One region of the Eggerthella timonensis genome, then DNA from elsewhere that is predicted to be linked to it. Evidence: predicted binding sites of a transcription regulator. Region 1 holds the regulator's gene; each other region holds the start of a gene.
The links. The regulator LexA, encoded in region 1, represses DNA repair genes until DNA is damaged. The targets are predictions, from matches to a motif close to CNAACANNTGTTNG.
Positions count from the first base shown of each region.

Region 1 (2,268 bases):
GCGATGGGCCGCGACGTGAAGGTCATCGACCGCACGGCGCTCATCCTCGACATCTTCGCCCTGCACGCCACCAGCAAGGAAGGGCGGCTGCAGGTGCGGCTCGCCCAGAACGAGTACCTGCTGCCGCGCCTGCGCGGCATGTGGGCGCACCTGGCCTCCAACCGCATGGGCGGCGGCGTGGGATCTCGCTTCGGCGAAGGCGAGAGCCAGCTCGAGGTCGACCGCCGCATGGTGCGCAAGCGCATCACATCGATCAAGCGCGAGCTCAAGCACCTGGCCGACGTGCGGGCCGTGCAGCGCGAGAGCCGCTACGAGAGCGGCATGTTCAAGGTGGCGCTGGCCGGCTACACGAACGCCGGGAAATCGAGCCTGCTCAACCGCCTGACGAATGCGGACGTGCTGGCCTACGACAAGCTGTTCGCCACGCTCGACTCCACCACGCGCAAGTTCGAGCTGCCCGAGGGCCGCGAGATCACCATCACCGACACGGTCGGGTTCATCCAGAAGCTGCCGACCACGCTCGTCGAGGCGTTCAAGTCGACGCTCGACGAGATCACGGGCGCCGACCTCGTGCTACACGTGGTGGACGCGTCCTCTGACGAGTACGAGGCGCAGATCGCCGCAGTGGAAGACGTGCTCGGGCAGATCCAGGCGCAGGACCTGCTGCGCGTGCTCGTGTTCAACAAGTGCGACCTGCTCGACGAAGAGCGTCTCGGCGTCCTCAAGGCGCGCCATCCGCAGGCGCAGTTCGCGTCGGCGGCGACGGGGGAGGGCGTGAGCGAGCTCGTCGAGCATATCGCCCGCGTCGCCTCGGCGCAGGACGAGCACCTCGACGTGCTGATCCCCTACAACCGGGGCGACCTCGTCTCCATCGCTCACGAGCGGTGCCGTATCCTCTCGGAGGCGCACGAGGAGGAGGGCACGCACATCGTCATGCTCGCGGGCCCTTCGTACGCCGGGCTCTTCAGGCCGTTCGCAATAGCTTAGAGTTACTCTAAGGAACGGCAAGCGCCCCCGTCGCTTCATCGAGCGACGGGGGCGCTGTTGGTTCGTCCGGCGTGCGGCGCCAGCGCTAGAGGCGACGGAATACCGCGACCACCTTGCCGGCGATGGCGCAGTCGGTGGTGATGATGGGGTCCATCGTGGAGTTCTCCGGCTGCAAGCGGATATGGTCGCTTTCCTTGAAGAAGCGCTTCACCGTGGCGCCGTCGTCGATGATGGCCACGACGATGTCGCCGTTGTTCGCGACGGGCTGCTCTTTGACCACGACGTAGTCGCCGTCGTTGATGCCTGCCTCAATCATGCTCTCGCCGCGCACGGAGAGCAGGAACGAAGGAGCGTCGCCCACGATCTCGGTGGGAAGCGACAGGGTGTCGGTGATGTTCTCCTCGGCGAGGATGGGGGAGCCGGCGGCCACGTTGCCCACGAGGGGCACGCTCACGATGTTGCTGAAGCTGGGCTGCACCACGTTGGTGGCCAGGGCGGCGTCCTCGAGCGGGTAGGTGAGCGCGATGGAGCGCGACTTGAGCGGGTCGCGCTTGATGAGGCCCTTCTCCTCGAGCGCCTTCAAGTGCACGTGCACGGTGGAAGGGGAGGAGAGGCCGAGGCTCTGGCATACCTCGCGCACGGTCGGGCCGTACCCCTTCTCTCGAATGCACTCCTCGATGCAGTCGAGCACCGCTTGCTGGCGCTTCGTCACTTTCTCGGCCATGGATCGTCCTTTCGTCGCCGCTCTATCTTCTACCGAACAAATGTATGAAATTCCTATTGACATGAACCTTTGTTCGACCTATTATATACGCGAACAAAGGTTCTACGCAAGAGCAGGAGGGCATAAAATGAAGAATTTTGAGATGAAGTACCCTGTTGAGGGAACCTCGGCCCTTCAGCCGAAGCTGGATTCGGCGCCTGCTCGACGCGCGCGCATCATCTCGTTTCCCGAGCGCCCGTCCCAAGACGGAGGCGCTGCGCGATCGAAGCACGGCAGCGCATCGTTTGCGTCCGCGCTGCGCGCAGGCACGGCGCAAGGCGTGTCGTTCGGCCGCATGCAGCGCTGGCAGGCCGTCGTCGGCGGATGCGCGTTCGGGGCGCTCGCGTTGGCCAGCCTGCTCATGGGGTTGTAACCAGCCGTTTTCCGCTCATCGTCGGCCCGTGCGGCCGTTCCCTGATCCACAGATGCTGCGTTTCTGTGGCTGCGTAGCGCCTCCGCCACCCCGGAGGCGCGTCCATTCGGGGGTTTACGCATCCTGCGCGTCGTGGTAGACTCGG
Region 1 covers NZ_FXXA01000002.1:2,517,903-2,520,170, reverse strand. The annotation lists gene hflX (GTPase HflX) at 1-987, shown strand, start outside; gene lexA (transcriptional repressor LexA) at 1,073-1,711, opposite strand; gene C1A15_RS10510 (hypothetical protein) at 1,854-2,123, shown strand.

Region 2 (2,268 bases), 670 kb from region 1:
ACACGCGCTTGAGCGACAGCGTACGGTACAGCGCGGCCGATAGGTTGAGGATCTGGAAGTCGCTCTCGGGGGAGGCGCCGACGATCATCTGCGTGGACTGGCCGGCGGGCACGAAGGCGCGCTCCTTCTTCTTGGGGCGGATCTGCTTCATGTAGGTGGTCTGCTTGCGCACGAGCGCCCGGGTGTCCTTGTCCACGGCGATGTTGTCGCGGATCTGGCGCATGGGCGCGATGATGCGCTGCTTGTCCTTCTCGGGCGCGAGCAGCTGCAGGCTCTTCTGGGAGGGCAGCTCCATGTTCACGCTCATGCGATCGGCCAGGTGCCCCAGCTGCTGCACGAGCTCGGGCGAGGTGCCGGGCACCGCCTTCGCGTGGATGTAGCCGCGGAAGCCGTGCTCCTCGCGCAGGATGGCGAGCGTCTGGATCATGAGCTCGGTGGTGTAGTCGGGGTTGCGGATGACGCCCGAGCTGAGGAACAGGCCCTCGATGTAGTTGCGGCGGTAGAACGCGATGGTGAGGTCGGCCAGCTCGCGCGGCTTGAACGCGGCGCGCGGCACCTCGTTCGACACGCGGTTCACGCAGTAGGCGCAATCGTACACGCAGACGTTCGTCATGAGCACCTTGAGCAGCGTGATGCAGCGCCCGTCGGCCGCGAAGCTGTGGCAGCATCCGGCGGCCAGCGTGTTGCCCAGCTTGCCCTTTTGCGCGTCGCGGTCGATGCCCGACGACGTGCACGCCACGTCGTATTTCGCGGCATCGGCGAGGATTTCGAGCTTGCCAACCAAGTCCATTCGTTCATCCGTTCGTCAGATCAAATGTTCGCGAGAATGTATGTTCGTATACTACGCAAACGAGTGTTCGAAGTCAAGGGGAAAGCGTGAGGGGTGTATGCGCGTTCGGGCTTCTTTCGCCCATCCCGCCGATTTCTGATAAGATGAATATATTCAACATTTGATCGATCGAGGCGCGAGGGCGGCGCGAGAGGCGCGCCGGTTGCGTCGGTGCGGGAAAGCGGGAGGATGTCGGGTTTCGACGACGAGTCATTGTCTTTGGAGAGCCTGTTCGCGTTCGTGAACGGGCCGGCGGAGCATGTCGAGGACGAAGCGCGTCGCGATCCGGCCGACGACGAGCCTCCTGCCGAACCTCAGGCTTCGACGGATGCTCCCATCGAGCCGCCGCTGGCCGCGCCGGAACGCGAGCCGGAGCCGGAGCCCCGACCTGAGCCGCAGCCTGCGCCCCGGCCGGAACCCCGGCCAGAGCCTCGGCCCGAATCTCAACCAATGCCCCAGCCTGCGCCTCAGCCCGCACCCGCGACCGCCGCGGAGATCCTGGAGCCGGAAGCGAAGCGCCGTGGAAGCGCGCCGGTTGCAGGCGGCGAGGATCTGCGCGTGCTCGAGATGATCGCCAAGGCTCCGGCCGTGTTCGCGCTGCCGGTTGCGGCGGCCGAGCCGTCGGCGACGGATTCCGAAGGGCGCGAGCCGGCCGCGAGGCCAAGCTCGGCCGAGGCGGCCGCTCCGAGCGCCGATCGCGCGACCGCGGCGCCGCGCGGGAAGCATTCCTCCGGCCGCCAATCGTTCGAGCGGGCTTTTCGGGGGAAGCACGCCTCGGTCGACGAAGGCGCGGCTGCGATCTCCGAAGGCGCGGCGGAAACGGCGGAGCGTCCCGTCGCGAAGCCGAAGGACGAGTGCGGCGCGTTCGAGGAGCCGTGCGAGACGGCTCTCGAGAAGGGGAGGACGGTTCCGACGCTTCTCGAGGCGTTGGCCGGAATCCAGGACGATCCGGGCGAGGTTCGCGCCCTGATAGACGAGCGGTTGGAGCAGCTCATCCAGCAGCGCTTGGACGAGGTGCGCGAAGGGGCCGGAGCGCGCGCGTCCGCCGACGAGGAGCCCGGGGAGCCGCAGGCGGCTTCGCCGGAGCGCGCGCCTGAGCCGGCTGAGCAGCGACGCCCCGAGCCCGTGGAGCGCAAGGCTGAGGCGAAGGCGGAAGCGAAGGCTGAAGCGGGGTCCCGGAAAACCGAAGAGCCGAAGGTCGAGGCGGTGTCGAGCGTGATGTTCGACGAGCCTCCCACCAGCCTCGAAGAGGGCATGAGGGAGGCCGAGGCGCTTCATCGGCGCGGGTTCGCGCGCAAGGCGGGCTTGATCGTCGCATCGGGCGCACTCGTCCTGGGTCTGATCGCGTTCGCGGCGTTCCAGCTGCCTCGGTTGGACGGCGGGGAGCGGGAGGCGAGCGATGACCCTCCGGCTGCCGAGACGGCACCCGAGCGGATCGA
Region 2 covers NZ_FXXA01000002.1:1,848,140-1,850,407, forward strand. The annotation lists gene C1A15_RS07690 (putative DNA modification/repair radical SAM protein) at 1-790, opposite strand, end outside; gene C1A15_RS07695 (hypothetical protein) at 1,019-2,268, shown strand, end outside.
Region 2: the regulator LexA is predicted to act here: its motif matches at 808-821, upstream of C1A15_RS07690 (putative DNA modification/repair radical SAM protein).

Region 3 (2,268 bases), 210 kb from region 1:
AGCCCCACGTCCACGAGGAACTTGAGGCGCGCCTTGATCTCCTTCACGATGGGCCCGGCGATGTGCTCCTCGGAACCATGGAAGACGAGGCCCTCGAAGAACGACAGGGAGTCGGCCGCGCTCATCTCGGTGACGTCGTGGATGGAGCGCTCGTTCACCGTGACGGCGAGGATCTCGGGCTTCAGGCGCTTGCCGCCGCAGGTTGCGCACGGAACGACGGCGAAGTAGCTGGCCAGCTTCTCGCGCTGCGAGTCGCTCTGGGCCTCCTGGTAGCGGCGCTGCACCGCGGCCAGCGCGCCCTCCCACTCGATGTACCAGTACGTCTCGCGCCCGTCCACCGTGACGTAGTCGACGCGCACCTTGTCCTTGCCCAGGCCCTCCAGCAGGCCCCGCTGCGCCTTCGCCGGCATGTCCTCCCACGGGGTGTCGGCGTCGGTGCCGAGGTGCGCGGCCACGGCACGCAGCACCTGCGGGTAGTAGTTGCCGGTCTTGAACGGCGCGATGGCGCCCTCGTTGAGCGACAGCGACGGGTCGGGCACCACGAGCGAGGCGTCCACCTCCTCGCGGCTGCCGATGCCGAGGCAGTCGGGGCAGGCGCCGTAGGGGGCGTTGAACGAGAAATCGCGCGGCTGCAGCTCGTCCATGGAATGGCCGTGCTCGGGGCACGCCAGCGCGAGCGAGAAGATGTGCTCGCCCTCGCCCAGGCCGCCCTTCGCTCCGCTCGACTGGCCGCCGGCCTCGCCGAGCGGCTGGCCGTCGTCGCCCAGCACCTGCACGAGCACGCGCCCGTCGGCCAGCTTCGTGGCCAGCTCCACCGCCTCGGCGATGCGGCTCGTCGCGCTCCCCTTCAGCTGCACGCGGTCCACCACCACGTCGATGAAGTGCTTGATCTTCTTGTTGAGCGTGCGCGGCTCCCCGTCGAGCTTCACGATCTCGCCGTCGATGCGCACGCGGCTGAAGCCCTCCTTCTGGAGGTCGGCGAACAGCTTCGTGAACTCGCCCTTGCGGCCCGCCACCACGGGCGCCATGATGATGGCCTTCGCGTCGGGCGCGAGCGCGAGGATCTCGTCGGTCACCTGGTCGGTGGTCTGCTTCTTGATGACGCGGCCGCACTCGGGGCAGTGAGGCACGCCCACGCGCGCGAACAGCAGGCGCAGGTAGTCGTAGATCTCGGTGGTGGTGCCCACCGTGGAGCGCGGGTTCTTGCTCGTGGTCTTCTGATCGATGGACACCGCCGGCGACAGCCCGTCGATGCTGTCGAGGTCGGGCTTCGACATCTGCCCGAGGAACATGCGCGCGTAGCTCGACAGGCTCTCCACGTAGCGGCGCTGGCCCTCGGCGTACATCGTGTCGAACGCAAGCGAGGACTTGCCGCTGCCCGACAGGCCCGTGATGACCACGAGCTCGTCGCGCGGGATGGTGAGGTCGATGTCCTTGAGGTTGTGCTCGCGGGCACCCTTGATGACGATGGCGTTCTGTCCCATGTGGCGTATCGCTCTTTCTATCGTTTGCAGCCCGGCGCGATGCCGGAGGTGAATATGGCTACCGGAGAACTATCATTTCCGTGCAATCGCTCATTTTAGCGCAGTCCGACGATGGAATCGGCAAAAACATCCGTTCGTCTGATTCGTTCAAATTCTGAGCACAAACTGTTCGATTCAGCGCGCGGAACGGGTCCGCCCGCGGTCGGCGAGCTCCCCCGCCGTCGCGAGGCGGACGCGTTCGACCAGCTCGTCGAACGGCAGCGCGGGCGCGTACAGGTAACCCTGGAAGTACGAGCATCCCAGCCGCTCCAGCAGATCGCGCTGCTCGGCGGTTTCCACGTACTCCGCCAGCACGGTGAAGCCCAGCTGGCTCGACAGATGCGTGATGGACGAGACGATGTCGGCGTAGCGCTCGTTCTCCAGCACGCCCTTCGCGATGGTGCCGTCCAGCTTCACCACGCTGAACACGCTCGTCTCGAGGTACTGGAACGACGTGCGCCCCATGGAGAAGTCGTCGATGGCCAAGGGGACGCCGGCGTCCACGAGGCGCTCGAGCAGCGCCGAGGCGCCGTCGTCCCAGCGCAGGGCCTCGCGCTCGGTGGCCTCCACCACCACGCGCCCCCGGTCGAGGCCGCGCTCGCGCACGCCGTCGATGATGTAGCGCACGCCGCCGTCGCTTTGCAGCAGCCGCGCGGTGGCGTTGACGCTGACGCTGAACCCCTCGTGCACGACGCCGGCATGGGCGAGCCGCTCGACGAGCACCGCGTCGTCGAGGGCGCGGGCG
Region 3 covers NZ_FXXA01000002.1:2,310,643-2,312,910, reverse strand. The annotation lists gene uvrA (excinuclease ABC subunit UvrA) at 1-1,484, opposite strand, end outside; gene C1A15_RS09610 (PTS sugar transporter subunit IIC/EAL domain-containing protein) at 1,659-2,268, opposite strand, start outside.
Region 3: the regulator LexA is predicted to act here: its motif matches at 1,608-1,621, upstream of uvrA (excinuclease ABC subunit UvrA).